DNA from 4 places in the Clostridium fungisolvens genome. Region 3 is predicted to be linked to each of the others. Evidence: riboswitches for the same ligand, from Rfam matches in the RefSeq annotation. Region 3 holds a riboswitch; each other region holds the start of a gene.

Region 1 (3,147 bases), 4.1 Mb from region 3:
GCTATATGAGCAAGCCGCTAGAATTAAATGATTTTTTCAAATGGAATGGCGTTAAGAAACTGTACTGTTCGAACGTAGTGAGTTTACAGTTTTAGCCATGGAATATGACAAAATCATATTAATTCTTTGCGTAAGCTCATTAAAGCATCGGATGAATAAGCAATTAATTTCAACATGTTTAATTGCATCGCCTTTAATTTATCTAAGATTATTTATAGAAATTCCAACTATAAATATTTTTATTCGTTATTTAGACCTGCTTTTCTGTAAAGCTCATAAAAGTGGTTAGTTGGTCCTACCCCTTTACCAAGTTCTATACTGTGTTCAATAGCTATTGTTATATACTTTTTAGCTTCCTCTACTGCCTCAACCATACTCATGCCCTTTGCAACATTAGCTGCTATAGCTGAAGATAATGTACATCCAGTACCATGCGTATTTTTTGTGTTTATTCTTTCCTGCTTAAAGCTTATGAGCTTTTCTCCATCAAATAAAGAATCTATAGCATCTCCTTCAAGATGTCCACCTTTGACAAGAACATATTTAGGTCCTAATTCTTTTAAATCCTTCGCAGCCTTATACATTTCTTCAAAGTTTGTTATTTGATATCCTAAAATTTCTTCTGCCTCTGGTATATTTGGTGTAATAACCTCCGCTAATGGAAATAGCTCTTTTATAAGAGTTTCTTTTGCATCTTCAGAAAGAAGCTTAAATCCACTTTTTGAAACCATTACTGGATCTAAAATTACTGGTGGTAATTTATCTATCTTTTTTAGAGCGGATGCTATAGCATTAATTGATTCTATTTTAGATACCATCCCTATCTTTATAGCATCAACTTCAATATCATCGAATATAGCTTCTATTTGCTTCTCTATTATATCTGGGTTAACATCCTGTATACCAAAAACACCTTGAGTATTTTGAACGGTTATTGCAGTTATAACACTCATTCCATAAACTCCATTAGCTGAAAATGATTTTATATCTGCTTGAATTCCAGCGCCTCCACAAGTATCTGAACCTGCTATTGTAAGTGCCTTTCTTATCATTTATAATGCCTCCCTTTTGATCACCTTTCTTATAACTGGTACTGATAATAATATTACTGCAAGGATTGCTCCTCCAGCACAGCTTAATGAGAATGGGAACACATATGCAAAAGCAGCTACCTTTTTACCTAATATCATTGTAGCCATTGGGTATGCTATTAAGGCTCCTAGTATTCCTGTTCCTACGAACTCACCTACAGCTGTAAGGTATATATTTTTAAATTTCTTATAAACTATTCCTGCTAAAAAAGCTCCAACCATACTTCCCGGAAATGCTAGTATGGAACCTGTCCCTAAAATATTTCTTAGTAGCGAGATGCAAAAAGCATTAGCTACTCCATAGAAAGGTCCAAGTACTACTGCTGCAACTACATTTAAAAAGTGTTGAACCGGAAACATCTTTCCGCCTAAAAATGGTATATAGAAAACTGATCCTGTAACTGTACCAAAAGCAATAAATAAACCACTTAAGGTTAACTTATATACCATACTCTGATTATTTTTTACATTAGCACTACTTTGTTTCATAAAAAAGCCTCCTTCTTTTAATCTGTGAAGGAATCATATAAACTCTGTTTTTTGCTTATATCCATAATAAATTTCTAAGACACTTTAAATACCTAGGTTTAGTTAACTTAGAAACTTTATACTTTACTATACAGCAAAAAAATGCAGCTAGAAAGCTGCATTAATTAACAAAATTATTGTTGCTTCCCTACGCTGGCTTTAACCAGTTCAGGTGTTAAGAGTCAGAGAATATCGTTCTCTATCTCAGCCGGCATAACCAGCCCCTCTAGCACAGATTATTATTTATTTTTTAATATAAATTATCTTAACATAAAAGCTATAGATTGTCACTATTTTCATCACTACCAATCCTAGCTTAAACATTGATTCTTGCTTACTTTCCTAAATATTCTTATTCATCACCAAAGACTTGTTTCTTAAGTTTTAAACCAGTTTTAGTAACAGCTAAACCACCTTGAGCTGTCTCTCTAAGTTCGCTCGGCAAACTCTTACCTACTCTATACATAGCATCCACAGTATCATCAAAAGGTATCTTTGAATTCACTCCTGCCATAACCAAGTCAGCAGTAGTTAAAGCACTCACTGCTCCTGCGAAGTTTCTCTTTGCGCAAGGAACTTCAACAAGTCCAGCTATAGGGTCACATACGAGTCCTAGTATGTTCTTTATAACTATAGCAGCTGCATCTAAACTCATTTCAGGTGTCCCACCCATTAGTTCCACAACTGCCGCCGCACTCATTGCTGCTGCAGCGCCACATTCAGCCTGACATCCACCTTCTGCACCAGCCACTGTTGCATTTTGAGCTATTATGCTACCAATAGCTGCTGCTGCAAATAATCCCTCAACTAACTTCTCATTAGATAATTGTAATTTTTCTCCCACAGTAAGAAGTACTGCAGGAAGTATTCCGCAAGAACCAGCTGTAGGACACGCAACAATTCTTCCCATAGATGCATTTACTTCAGCACAGGATATAGCCTTTGCCATAGCAGATACCATAACATCTCCAGTTAAGCTCTTCCCTTGCTTTAAGTAATTTTGAAGCTTGTATCCATCTCCACCAATCAAACCACTTACTGAATGTACTTCTTTTTCGCAACCTTCAGCAGTTGCTTCAATCATAACCCTAAGGCTTTTCATCATTTCTTCAAGGATAGCTTCTCTGGTAGACTCACTTCTCTCCATCTCTGATTGAATTGCAAATTCGCTAATAGTCCAATTATTCTTTTTACATAAACTAATAAGTTCTTCCCCATTCCTAACCATCTTTTGTTTTTCCCTCCCTAATAGGATTAATTTATATTTAAGCCTTAACTGGATTTATTTTTATAACATTATCAACAGCTTCTACCTGCTTTATCTCTTTTACAACTTCATCTGTAAGAATGCTGTCAACTTCAAATATCATTGTAGCTGCCTTACCCTTTGTAGTTCTAAATACGCTCATAAAAGCTATGTTTATATTATTATCATAAAGAATTGATGATACTTTAGATACTGCTCCAGGAACATCTCTATGAGATATTATTACCGTTGGATACTGACCTGTAAAGTTAACTTCCTGGC
Region 2 (3,147 bases), 2.3 Mb from region 3:
TTGTTCTTCTGCAGCATATAAGAATGTATGTACTGCGTTTGGATACCAATCTAAAAGAACATTAATCTCTTTTAATTCTTTAGTAGCACTTTTTTCGTCTTTATTATTGGATTTATTAGTACATGCACTTAAAAATAAACCTAACATTACTACCATAACTAATAAAATACTAATCTTTTTTAATTTCATAATTACTCTCCTTTATTACTCTTCTGTATTTTAATAAAATCTTTTCTAGCAAAAAACCTGTAGAAAATAAGGCTAATCCTAGAAATGATAAAACTAACACTCCTGCAAAAACCGAATCTGATTGCAGCATACCTGCTGTTCTCTTCACATATATACCTAAGCCTTTTTCTGCACCTAACCACTCTCCTATGGTAGCTCCTGCAACACTATAGGTAGCGGCTATCTTAAAGCTGCTTAAAAAATTAGGAAGCACAGTGTTCATATGAAGTTTAAAAAATATTTGAAACTTACTTCCACCTAGAGCTTTTAAAACATCCTCTAGATCCTTATCTACAGCATTTAGCCCATCCAACGTACTTATAACGATAGGAAAGAAGCAAAACAGTACTACTACAGCTACCTTTGACCATATGCTATATCCAAACCACATAACCATAATCGGAGATAAAGCTATTGTAGGGATTGTTTGAGAAAATACTATAATAGGATACAAGGTTTTCCCAACATTTCTCCAAAGATAAATGGAAAGAGCGCAAGAAATACCAATAATTACAGATATCATAAGCCCAAGTACCGCTTCTCCTAAGGTTATAATGGAATGTCCATATAATAGTTCCCTTTGAGTCCATAATGCTTTAAGCACCATAGATAGTCTTGGTATAATATATTTCGGCACTTTGAAGTATGGTATTAAAAACTCCCATGCTAGAAGTAGAAGTAATAAGAACATTAAAGGAAATATATAATCCTTTATCTTTTTCATCATGAATTCCCCCTATCATTCTCTTCCAACGCATCAAGAATATTTAAAATACTTCTTTTTAATTCTATAAACTCACTTGAAAGTGTAGTTTCATAGCTTCTTGGTCTATCTATATTAACCTCTATAGATTTTAAATTTTTGTATGGTACTTCAGTACAAATAAGTATCCTATCTGATAAAAGTAAAGCCTCATCTATATCATGGGTTATCATAAATACAGTATTCTTTTCCCTTTGACAAAGTTCTAAAAGCCACGTCTGCATCTTTCTTCTAGTTAATGCATCTAAAGAAGAAAAAGGCTCATCCAATAAAAGTACTGAAGGCTTATTTACTATAGCTCTTAAAAAAGAAGCTCTTTGTCTCATGCCACCAGATAATTCATAAGGGTAGTATTTTTCAGTTCCTTCAAGTCCAAAGTCTTTAAAATAAGCAGCTGCTATTTTCCTTGCTTCTTTTTTGCTGTGACCATTTAATTCAAGTCCAACTGATGTATTGTCAAGAATATTCCTCCAGGGCATTAGAGAGTCCTTTTGGGGCATGTAGCCTATTATATTTTTATTGTCGTCCTTCACCACTTCTATTGTACCTTTTTGTGGCTTAATCAAACCTAAAATCAATCTAAAGAGAGTGCTTTTCCCTGTGCCGCTTGGCGCAATAATTGTAACAAACTCATTTTTATCGATAGTAAGGGACAGATCATCAATTATCAACTTTTCTGAATCCTTATACTTAAACGATAAATTGTTAATTTCCAATACTTTCATATAAATTATCTAACTTTTTTATAGTCTCCATATCAAAATAAAATATTTTAGATATTACGAAAACTTGTACTAACCATGCCTACCAAATAGGATAACATTTTGAGAACAATTTTTCCGAAAACTTCAAAAAAACTCCTTTCAATCAGTATTTGCCATACCAACGAAAAGAGTTAATAATCTAATAATCGTAAATCCACATAACCTTAGATTTACCTGTCATATTGTCTTAAAACTTCCCTTCGCTGGCATTACCCAGTGCAGGTTCAAAGGGTCTGAAAAACTTCATCTCAGCCTTAATGGCCCCCCTAGCATTACAGATAAATTTTATAGTTTAAACCGAAAAATGTCAATAGTTTCATGATATTTATATAAATCTATATTTAAGAATATTATAAACATTAAGGATTTAATCGTATACAAAAAGGAGCTCGTACACATGAACTACTGTCATTTGTGTAAAAGCTCCTCTTAATATTATCTTGGTTGTACTATTAATTTTATTGCTGTTCTTTCTTCACCATCAATCATTATATCAGTGAAAGCTGGTACACACACTATATCTTTTCCACTAGGAGCAACGAAGCCTCTAGCAATTGCAATAGCCTTAACAGCTTGATTTATAGCTCCCGCACCTACTGCTTGTATTTCTACGATATTTTTTTCTTTTATTATAGCAGCTAATGCTCCTGCCACAGAGTTAGGATTAGATTTTGTTGATACTTTTAATACTTCCATTATTATATGACCTCCTAGAAATTTCGATATCGTTTACATAAAGTATAATAATTACCTACTTTATCTATATTCTATATAAACTCTGAAAAACCTCTTTTTTTAAATTTATTTTTTTAAAAATTTTATAAAATTTTTACAAATAATAAACAAGTCACTAAAAAGCATGAAAAATCACTGAAGCGACTTTCTTCAGTGATTTTTTACGCATATGACTTTCTGAATGTATATTAGGAAACTTACAGGCGAATAGGTTTTATTTTTTACTTTATAGCTACAAAAAATTCTAAAATATTGAAATATCTAGGTTTAATTAACTCAAAAATTTTATAATTTCATATACAGTAAAAAAATACATTTTGTTTTCACAAAATGTATTTTATAATTACTTGGCATAGTCAACTGCACGGGTTTCTCTAATAACATTTATTTTAATTTGTCCTGGATATTCTAATTGTTCTTCTATGTTCTTTACAATATTCCTTGCCATTTCAATGGCCCCTGCATCATCAACTTGATCTGGTTTAACCATAATTCTAATCTCTCTTCCAGCTTGAATGGCATATGACTTTTCTACACCTTCGTATGAATTTGCAATTTCTTCGAGCTTTTCTAATCTCTTAATATAAGCTTCTAAGGTTTCTCTTCTTGCGCCTGGTCTTGCTGCCGAAATTGCATCAGCTGCTTGAACTAGTACTG
Region 3 (3,147 bases):
GGATACTTGTATTGGATGTGGACTTTGTCCATCTATTTGCCCAGAGGTATTTGATATGGAGGATGATGGAAAAGCTGCAGCGGTAAATCCTGATGTTCCTGAAGGAGTAGAGGATTCAGCTAAGGAAGCTGAAGAAAGTTGTCCTGTAAATGCAATATCAGTAGAATAGTACTATATTGAAAAAGCAGTGCTTTTAGCACTGCTTTTTTACTTTAATTATCTATGGTTTTTTAGTTTTTCATCAATTGAAATACCGCCATACCTTTCATCGAGTCTAACAACAGTTACTACTCGGTCAATTCCTAGGTCAAAGGGTATCCTGTGAGCTTTTTTTATTACTTCAAATACTTTGTCCAATTCACCTTCAATAGTTGTACTCATGGCACCAACTTCATATTTTAACCCTGATTGTCCTATATACTCAATTACCTTATCTACTACTTTATACATTTCATCTTCACTTGCACATGGAACTAATGGCATTACTGCTATATCTACTATGACCATATCAATACCTCACTAATATGAGCCTAGAGAGGCTTGTTTAACAAGTCTTTCAACTGGTAGGAAATAAAGTATTATAACGCATATGATTGCCTCTGCGCCCATTATTAAGCCATTTACAGTTAAGGAATATATCCATACAGATGTACCAGCAGGTGCATATTCACCAAAGAATACAACTCCAGATATAAAATGGCATAGGAACCTTCCGAAAATTGCAATAATACATGCTAACAACTTTGTGTTTGCACCTAGTATTTTGCTGTTTTTAAAGAAACCAGATAAACCAAGAGCAGCAAATGCTAAAGGGTAATCAAATAGTAATTGCACTGGATGAACAATATAAGGATCAGTAAGAAGATTTATCAAACCATATAAAAATCCAGTTAGAAGGCCAACAGATGGACCATATATTAGCCCGATAAGTATTATAGGAATCATACTTCCAGGAGTAACACTTCCACCTTGAGGAAAGTGATATAATTTAAGCGCTTGTAGAATAGTAGCTAGAGCAAGTGCTAAGGCAATTCTTGCTATAAGCTTTGCATCAAATTTAATTTTCCTTGAGGCTGCAAAAACTCCTATTAGTACTGCACAACCTAATAATGCTATAACATTCATAGGGTTTGTAAAGATGTCTGCTAAATTTTTTGGTAAACTGCTAAATTTAGATAGTCCCTCAAAAAATTCTTTAACCATTTGACTAAAGTAATTAATCATAATAATCCCCCTTTTAGTGTTTAAGGAGTGAAAAGCGAGAGAAAAAAACCGTATTCCAGACGGAATACGGTTGATATACTATCAATAACGCTTTCCTACGCTGGTATTATCCAGATCAGGTATGAGGGTTAATGAACGAAGTCATCTCTCAGCCTTAAGGCACCCCTAGCACACTGTTTTAATTTAGCATTATTATACTCCAAATTTTAGAAAAAATCAATTTGTTTATTGCTGTTAGACTTATCATGTGAGAAGGAATTTGTATCAACAGAATTCCTCATAGTTATGGGTATATCAACTGTATCGCCAACTTTAACATTTTGAGAGAGCCTAGATACATCTAAATCTATAGTGCTTCCATCTTCTAAAGATATGAAAGCATCGGTTTTGTTCATGTCTAAAACTTTTCCTTTCAAAAAATCACCTCTTTGCTAAATTTATATACGTAAAAAAATCTTTTTTATAAACACTAGTCTTTACTTTTAATAAATATTTATACTGAAAAAATCATTTAATTGTAATTGCTCGCTCATATAGCATCTTCTGTATAACCAATTAATTTCAACAATATTCTTAAACATAGCCTTATCTAATTGAATTATAAATTTATAAAGAATAAAAAAAGTAAGACTTATAAAAGTCTTACTTCAATATTTTGACGAAAAATCAGTACATAAAGTTGAGAATCTGATTGTATAAATACTTCTAATATAAATCAGAATAAATTATTTTAAAAACATCTAATGCTTCTTCTATCTTAATTTTTAGGAGAGATTTTCTGTTGTTAAATTCTTTGAAACCTTTATCTGTAAGAGTGTAAACTTTCATGAATTTTTTCTTAGGATCATCCCATTCGCCGAGTATAAGATCTTCTTTTTCAAACTTCTTTAGTAAAGGATATATTCCGCCAGTGCTAGGAACCCATAAGCCATTAGTTCTTTCTCCTATTTTATGAGATATATCATTTCCGTTTGTAGGACCCAAACTTAATATATAAAGAACATAAATTGGAAGCAGACCTTTAGTAAGTACTTGTCCTACGGCCTCTTTTTCTTTTTGAACTTTTTTTAGCTCATTGAGTTTTTGCTTATATTCCTCATACAGGCGTTTTTCTTCAGCTTTTATATCTTCTATGTTACTAAATTTAAATTCGTCCACTATAACGACTATTCCCTTTGTATAGCAAGGCCTAAGAGTCCAGGTCCTGCGTGTACCCCTAATGCTGGCCCGATGGTTGATATACTTATATGAGTTATATTTGGTAAATCCTTTACAACTTCTAAGAAAGCTTTTGCTTCATCCAATGCATCACCCTGTAGTATCCAAACCTTACATTTAGAGATACTTAGATGCTCATCTAGTATTTCTCTTAACTTACCTATAGCTTGCTTTCTACCTCTTGCCTTAGAATGAGTGAAATAAATACCATCATCATTTATAGAGATTATTGGCTTTATATTTAGCATTTCTCCTATAGTTCCAGAAACCTTTCCGATTCTTCCACCTTTTTTTAAATAATCTAGAGTTTTAAGTGTAAAGTAACCATCAGTTTTTTCTCTAAGTTTTGGTAGAACTTCGATTATTTCTTCAAAAGTGCTACCTGATTCTATCATTTCAGCTGCTACTAAAGTTATAGCGCCTTGAGGCATACTTAAGGTTTTAGAATCAAAGATATATGTCTTTAGATTTGGATGATTCTCAGCTATTATTCTTAAACTATTTGCAGTGCCAGAAAGTCCGGACGATATACTTATAGATATAGCATGTGTATATCCTTGAGCTTCAATTTGGTTCAAGGTATTTTCTATAAATTGTCCATCAGGAAGTGATGTTTTTGGTATTTCTTTTTCAAGAGATAGGTATAACTCTTCTGGGCTTATCTCTAGCCTGTCTAAATAATCATTATCTTTATATATAATTCTT
Region 4 (3,147 bases), 710 kb from region 3:
AGAAGTGGAAGGCAATTGAGAATAAGTGGGATACTGAGTTTCAGAAAATAACTGTTAATGTGGAAGTAGATGCAAAAATAAGAAGAATGGGTAAAATAACAAAGCCATCTACTTATCAAGGAAAATAGAAGCATATTTTATGAGGTGAATATATGTTTTTGATGATTATTTCCTTTGTAATTATAATACTTATGGAACTTTCAGAGCTACTGAGAAAAAGGCAATTTAGAGAATTGCTAGCTTTTGGGATATTTACTTTAATCGCATTAATTATAAGTATATTTTATGTTTTGAGAATTCCTATATTCAATCCAGTAGAAATTTTACAATATATAATTAAGGATTTACTTCATTTAAATTATAGATAAATAGAATTTGTATACTAATTTTTTTACATATTTTATTAAAAAACATTATATCCGGAAGTTACTACATTAACTTCTGATAGGCTATAAAAAGTCTAGAAAGAATCACTAAGCTAGATAACATAAATAAGTTTGAAACTATAATGGGAGAAGTGCTGATTATGAAGATAGAGAAGGGCATGATATCAAGCTCAGAGTTAATGTTTCTGATAATAGCCTTACTTCAAGGATCTACGCTCACTGCAACTTTTATAAGTGGAGTTACTAAACAAGATACTTGGGTGGTAGTTGTGGTAAGTATTTTTATACTATGCTTTTTGCTGCAAGTTTATTTAAATTTGGTTCAGCGCTTTCCAGAAAAAAATATTATAGAGATAAATGATATTACATATGGAAAATATCTTGGAAAATTCATATCAATCATTTATATATATCATTTTTGGTTCATAGTGGCTGCAAATTTAAGATTTATAGCTGATTTTTTCTCTACTTTTCTTATGCAGGAAACAGATATTATTGTCTTTATAGTGGCTATAAGTATCGCTTGTATATATGTAATTAGGAAAGGATTAGAGGTTCTAGCAAGAATGGCACCGTTTTTTACTGTTTTTACAATAGTAATAGCCATTATAATTATTATCATGCTTTTTGAGCAATATGATATTAAAAATATGTTACCTATGTTTCAACTTAATTCAATTCAGTTTCTACATGGGGTAAATGTAATAACTGTAATACCATTTGGAGAACTTTTAATATTTCTAATGATATTTCCAAGCGTAAGAGATAAAGAAAATATAAAGAAATATTCTTTCAAAGGGATGTTCATAGGCGTAGCATTTTTCCTATTGATTGTTGTTAGAAATACACTAGCCCTCGGAATAGTAGGTGAATTGGAGATTCAGTCTTCACTTCAAGTTGCAAAGCTAATAGATATCGCTGATATTATCAGCAGGCTAGAATCATTAATAGCAGTTGTATTGTTATTTAATGTATTCATGAAAATTGCGATATTCTGCTATGGAACTGTATTAAGCTTAGCTCAAATTCTTAAACTTAGAACCTACAAACATATGGTTTCACCTATAGTTATTATTAGCATAATATTTTCAATTACTATGTATGAATCACCAGTAAATCAGTCATATACTGCTGCAAATATATATCCAGTCTATGCTTGGATTCCAGAAATATTATTTCCTATAACATCACTTATAATAGCTAAACTTAGAAATTTAAAGCAGTAAATAACCAATATTTAATTTACAAATAAATATAATAGAGGTATAATCGTCATGTAAAACTAATAAAAATTAAATATACCAGATATTTGCTGGGGGTGCCGCAAGGCTGAGAGGGATACTTTATCCTAACTCCATGAACCTGATATGGTTAGAACCATCGTAGGGAAGCAAGGGCTTTATTCGTACTTAAGCTTGCTTTTTGCAAGTTTTTTTATTTGAATAAATATGCTGTTAAGCAGTCTTTTGTATTTCTTACAATTGACTGCTTTTTTGTTTTCTTTATTAAAAAAATTATATTTAAGGAGAGATTATTGTATGAATTACACAACACAAATGGATGCTGCTAAGAAAGGAATTATAACTAAGGAAATGGAAGTAGTTGCAGAAAAGGAAAAACTAGATGTAGAAGTCCTAAGAACACTTATTGCTGAAGGTAAAGTTGTTATTCCTTCAAATAAAAATCATAAATCTTTAAGTGCGGAAGGTGTGGGACAAGGCCTTCGAACAAAGATAAATGTAAACTTAGGAATTTCAAAGGACTGTTGTGACCTTGATGTTGAATTGGAAAAAGTGAGAACTGCGATAAATATGAAGGCTGAAGCAATAATGGATTTATCTAACTATGGAAAAACTGAACACCTAAGAAAAAAGATTGTGGACATGTCTACTGCAATGCTTGGAACAGTTCCGATGTATGATGCTATAGGCTTCTATGATAAAGATCTTAAGGATATAACTGTGGATGAATTTTTCAGAGTAGTGGAAAAGCATGGAGAAGATGGAGTGGATTTTGTAACAATTCATGCAGGACTAAACAAAGAAACTGCTAAGATAGTAAAAAACAATCCTAGACTTACAAACATAGTTTCAAGAGGAGGTTCGTTGCTTTTTGCATGGATGGAACTTAATAAAGCTGAAAATCCATTTTATGAGTATTATGATAGGCTTTTAGATATTTGCGAAAAATATGATATTACAATTTCTTTAGGGGATGCTTGTAGACCAGGTTCTATAAAGGATGCTACTGATCCAGCACAAATAAAGGAATTGATTACTTTAGGTGAACTTACAAAGAGAGCTTGGGAAAGAAATGTACAAGTTATGATTGAAGGACCTGGACATATGCCTCTAAATGAAATACAAGCTAATATGCTTTTGGAAAAAAAACTATGCCATGGAGCCCCTTTTTATGTACTAGGACCTTTAGTAACTGATGTAGCTCCAGGGTATGATCATATAACTTCAGCTATAGGTGGTGCAATTGCGGCTTCTAGTGGTGCTGATTTCTTATGCTATGTTACACCTGCGGAACATTTAAGACTTCCAACCTTAGAAGATATGAAGGAAGGAATAATAGCAGCAAAGATAGCAGCTCATGCTGGAGATATTGCAAAAGGAGTGAAAGGTGCAATGGATTGGGACAATGCAATGAGTAAGGCAAGAGCAGATCTAGATTGGGAGAAAATGTTTGAACTATCCATAGATGAGGAAAAAGCAAGAAGATACAGAAAAGAATCTTCACCAGAAAACCCAGATAG

The links. Region 3 has a riboswitch for thiamine pyrophosphate ahead of thiT (energy-coupled thiamine transporter ThiT). Riboswitches for the same ligand answer to the same signal wherever they lie in the genome.
Region 1: linked by a shared signal. The riboswitch ahead of thiW (energy coupling factor transporter S component ThiW) and the one ahead of thiT (energy-coupled thiamine transporter ThiT) in region 3 are both predicted to bind thiamine pyrophosphate.
Region 2: linked by a shared signal. The riboswitch ahead of bsdtw1_RS09715 (ABC transporter ATP-binding protein) and the one ahead of thiT (energy-coupled thiamine transporter ThiT) in region 3 are both predicted to bind thiamine pyrophosphate.
Region 4: linked by a shared signal. The riboswitch ahead of thiC (phosphomethylpyrimidine synthase ThiC) and the one ahead of thiT (energy-coupled thiamine transporter ThiT) in region 3 are both predicted to bind thiamine pyrophosphate.

What each region holds. Positions count from the first base shown of each region.
Region 1 covers NZ_BLZR01000001.1:476,460-479,606, reverse strand. The annotation lists gene thiD (bifunctional hydroxymethylpyrimidine kinase/phosphomethylpyrimidine kinase) at 240-1,052, opposite strand; gene thiW (energy coupling factor transporter S component ThiW) at 1,053-1,580, opposite strand; TPP riboswitch at 1,748-1,857, opposite strand; gene sdaAA (L-serine ammonia-lyase, iron-sulfur-dependent, subunit alpha) at 1,972-2,847, opposite strand; gene sdaAB (L-serine ammonia-lyase, iron-sulfur-dependent subunit beta) at 2,885-3,147, opposite strand, start outside.
Region 2 covers NZ_BLZR01000001.1:2,285,257-2,288,403, forward strand. The annotation lists gene bsdtw1_RS09705 (ABC transporter substrate-binding protein) at 1-189, opposite strand, end outside; gene bsdtw1_RS09710 (ABC transporter permease) at 170-952, opposite strand; gene bsdtw1_RS09715 (ABC transporter ATP-binding protein) at 952-1,716, opposite strand; TPP riboswitch at 1,934-2,033, opposite strand; gene bsdtw1_RS09720 (stage V sporulation protein S) at 2,191-2,451, opposite strand; gene rny (ribonuclease Y) at 2,834-3,147, opposite strand, start outside.
Region 3 covers NZ_BLZR01000001.1:4,595,626-4,598,772, reverse strand. The annotation lists gene bsdtw1_RS20420 (ferredoxin) at 1-169, shown strand, start outside; gene bsdtw1_RS20415 (MTH1187 family thiamine-binding protein) at 217-507, opposite strand; gene thiT (energy-coupled thiamine transporter ThiT) at 520-1,224, opposite strand; TPP riboswitch at 1,300-1,401, opposite strand; gene bsdtw1_RS20405 (hypothetical protein) at 1,431-1,640, opposite strand; gene bsdtw1_RS20400 (PadR family transcriptional regulator) at 1,930-2,382, opposite strand; gene bsdtw1_RS20395 (DegV family protein) at 2,391-3,147, opposite strand, start outside.
Region 4 covers NZ_BLZR01000001.1:3,887,919-3,891,065, reverse strand. The annotation lists gene bsdtw1_RS17155 (Ger(x)C family spore germination protein) at 1-128, shown strand, start outside; gene bsdtw1_RS17150 (hypothetical protein) at 153-368, shown strand; gene bsdtw1_RS17145 (GerAB/ArcD/ProY family transporter) at 527-1,612, shown strand; TPP riboswitch at 1,691-1,792, shown strand; gene thiC (phosphomethylpyrimidine synthase ThiC) at 1,925-3,147, shown strand, end outside.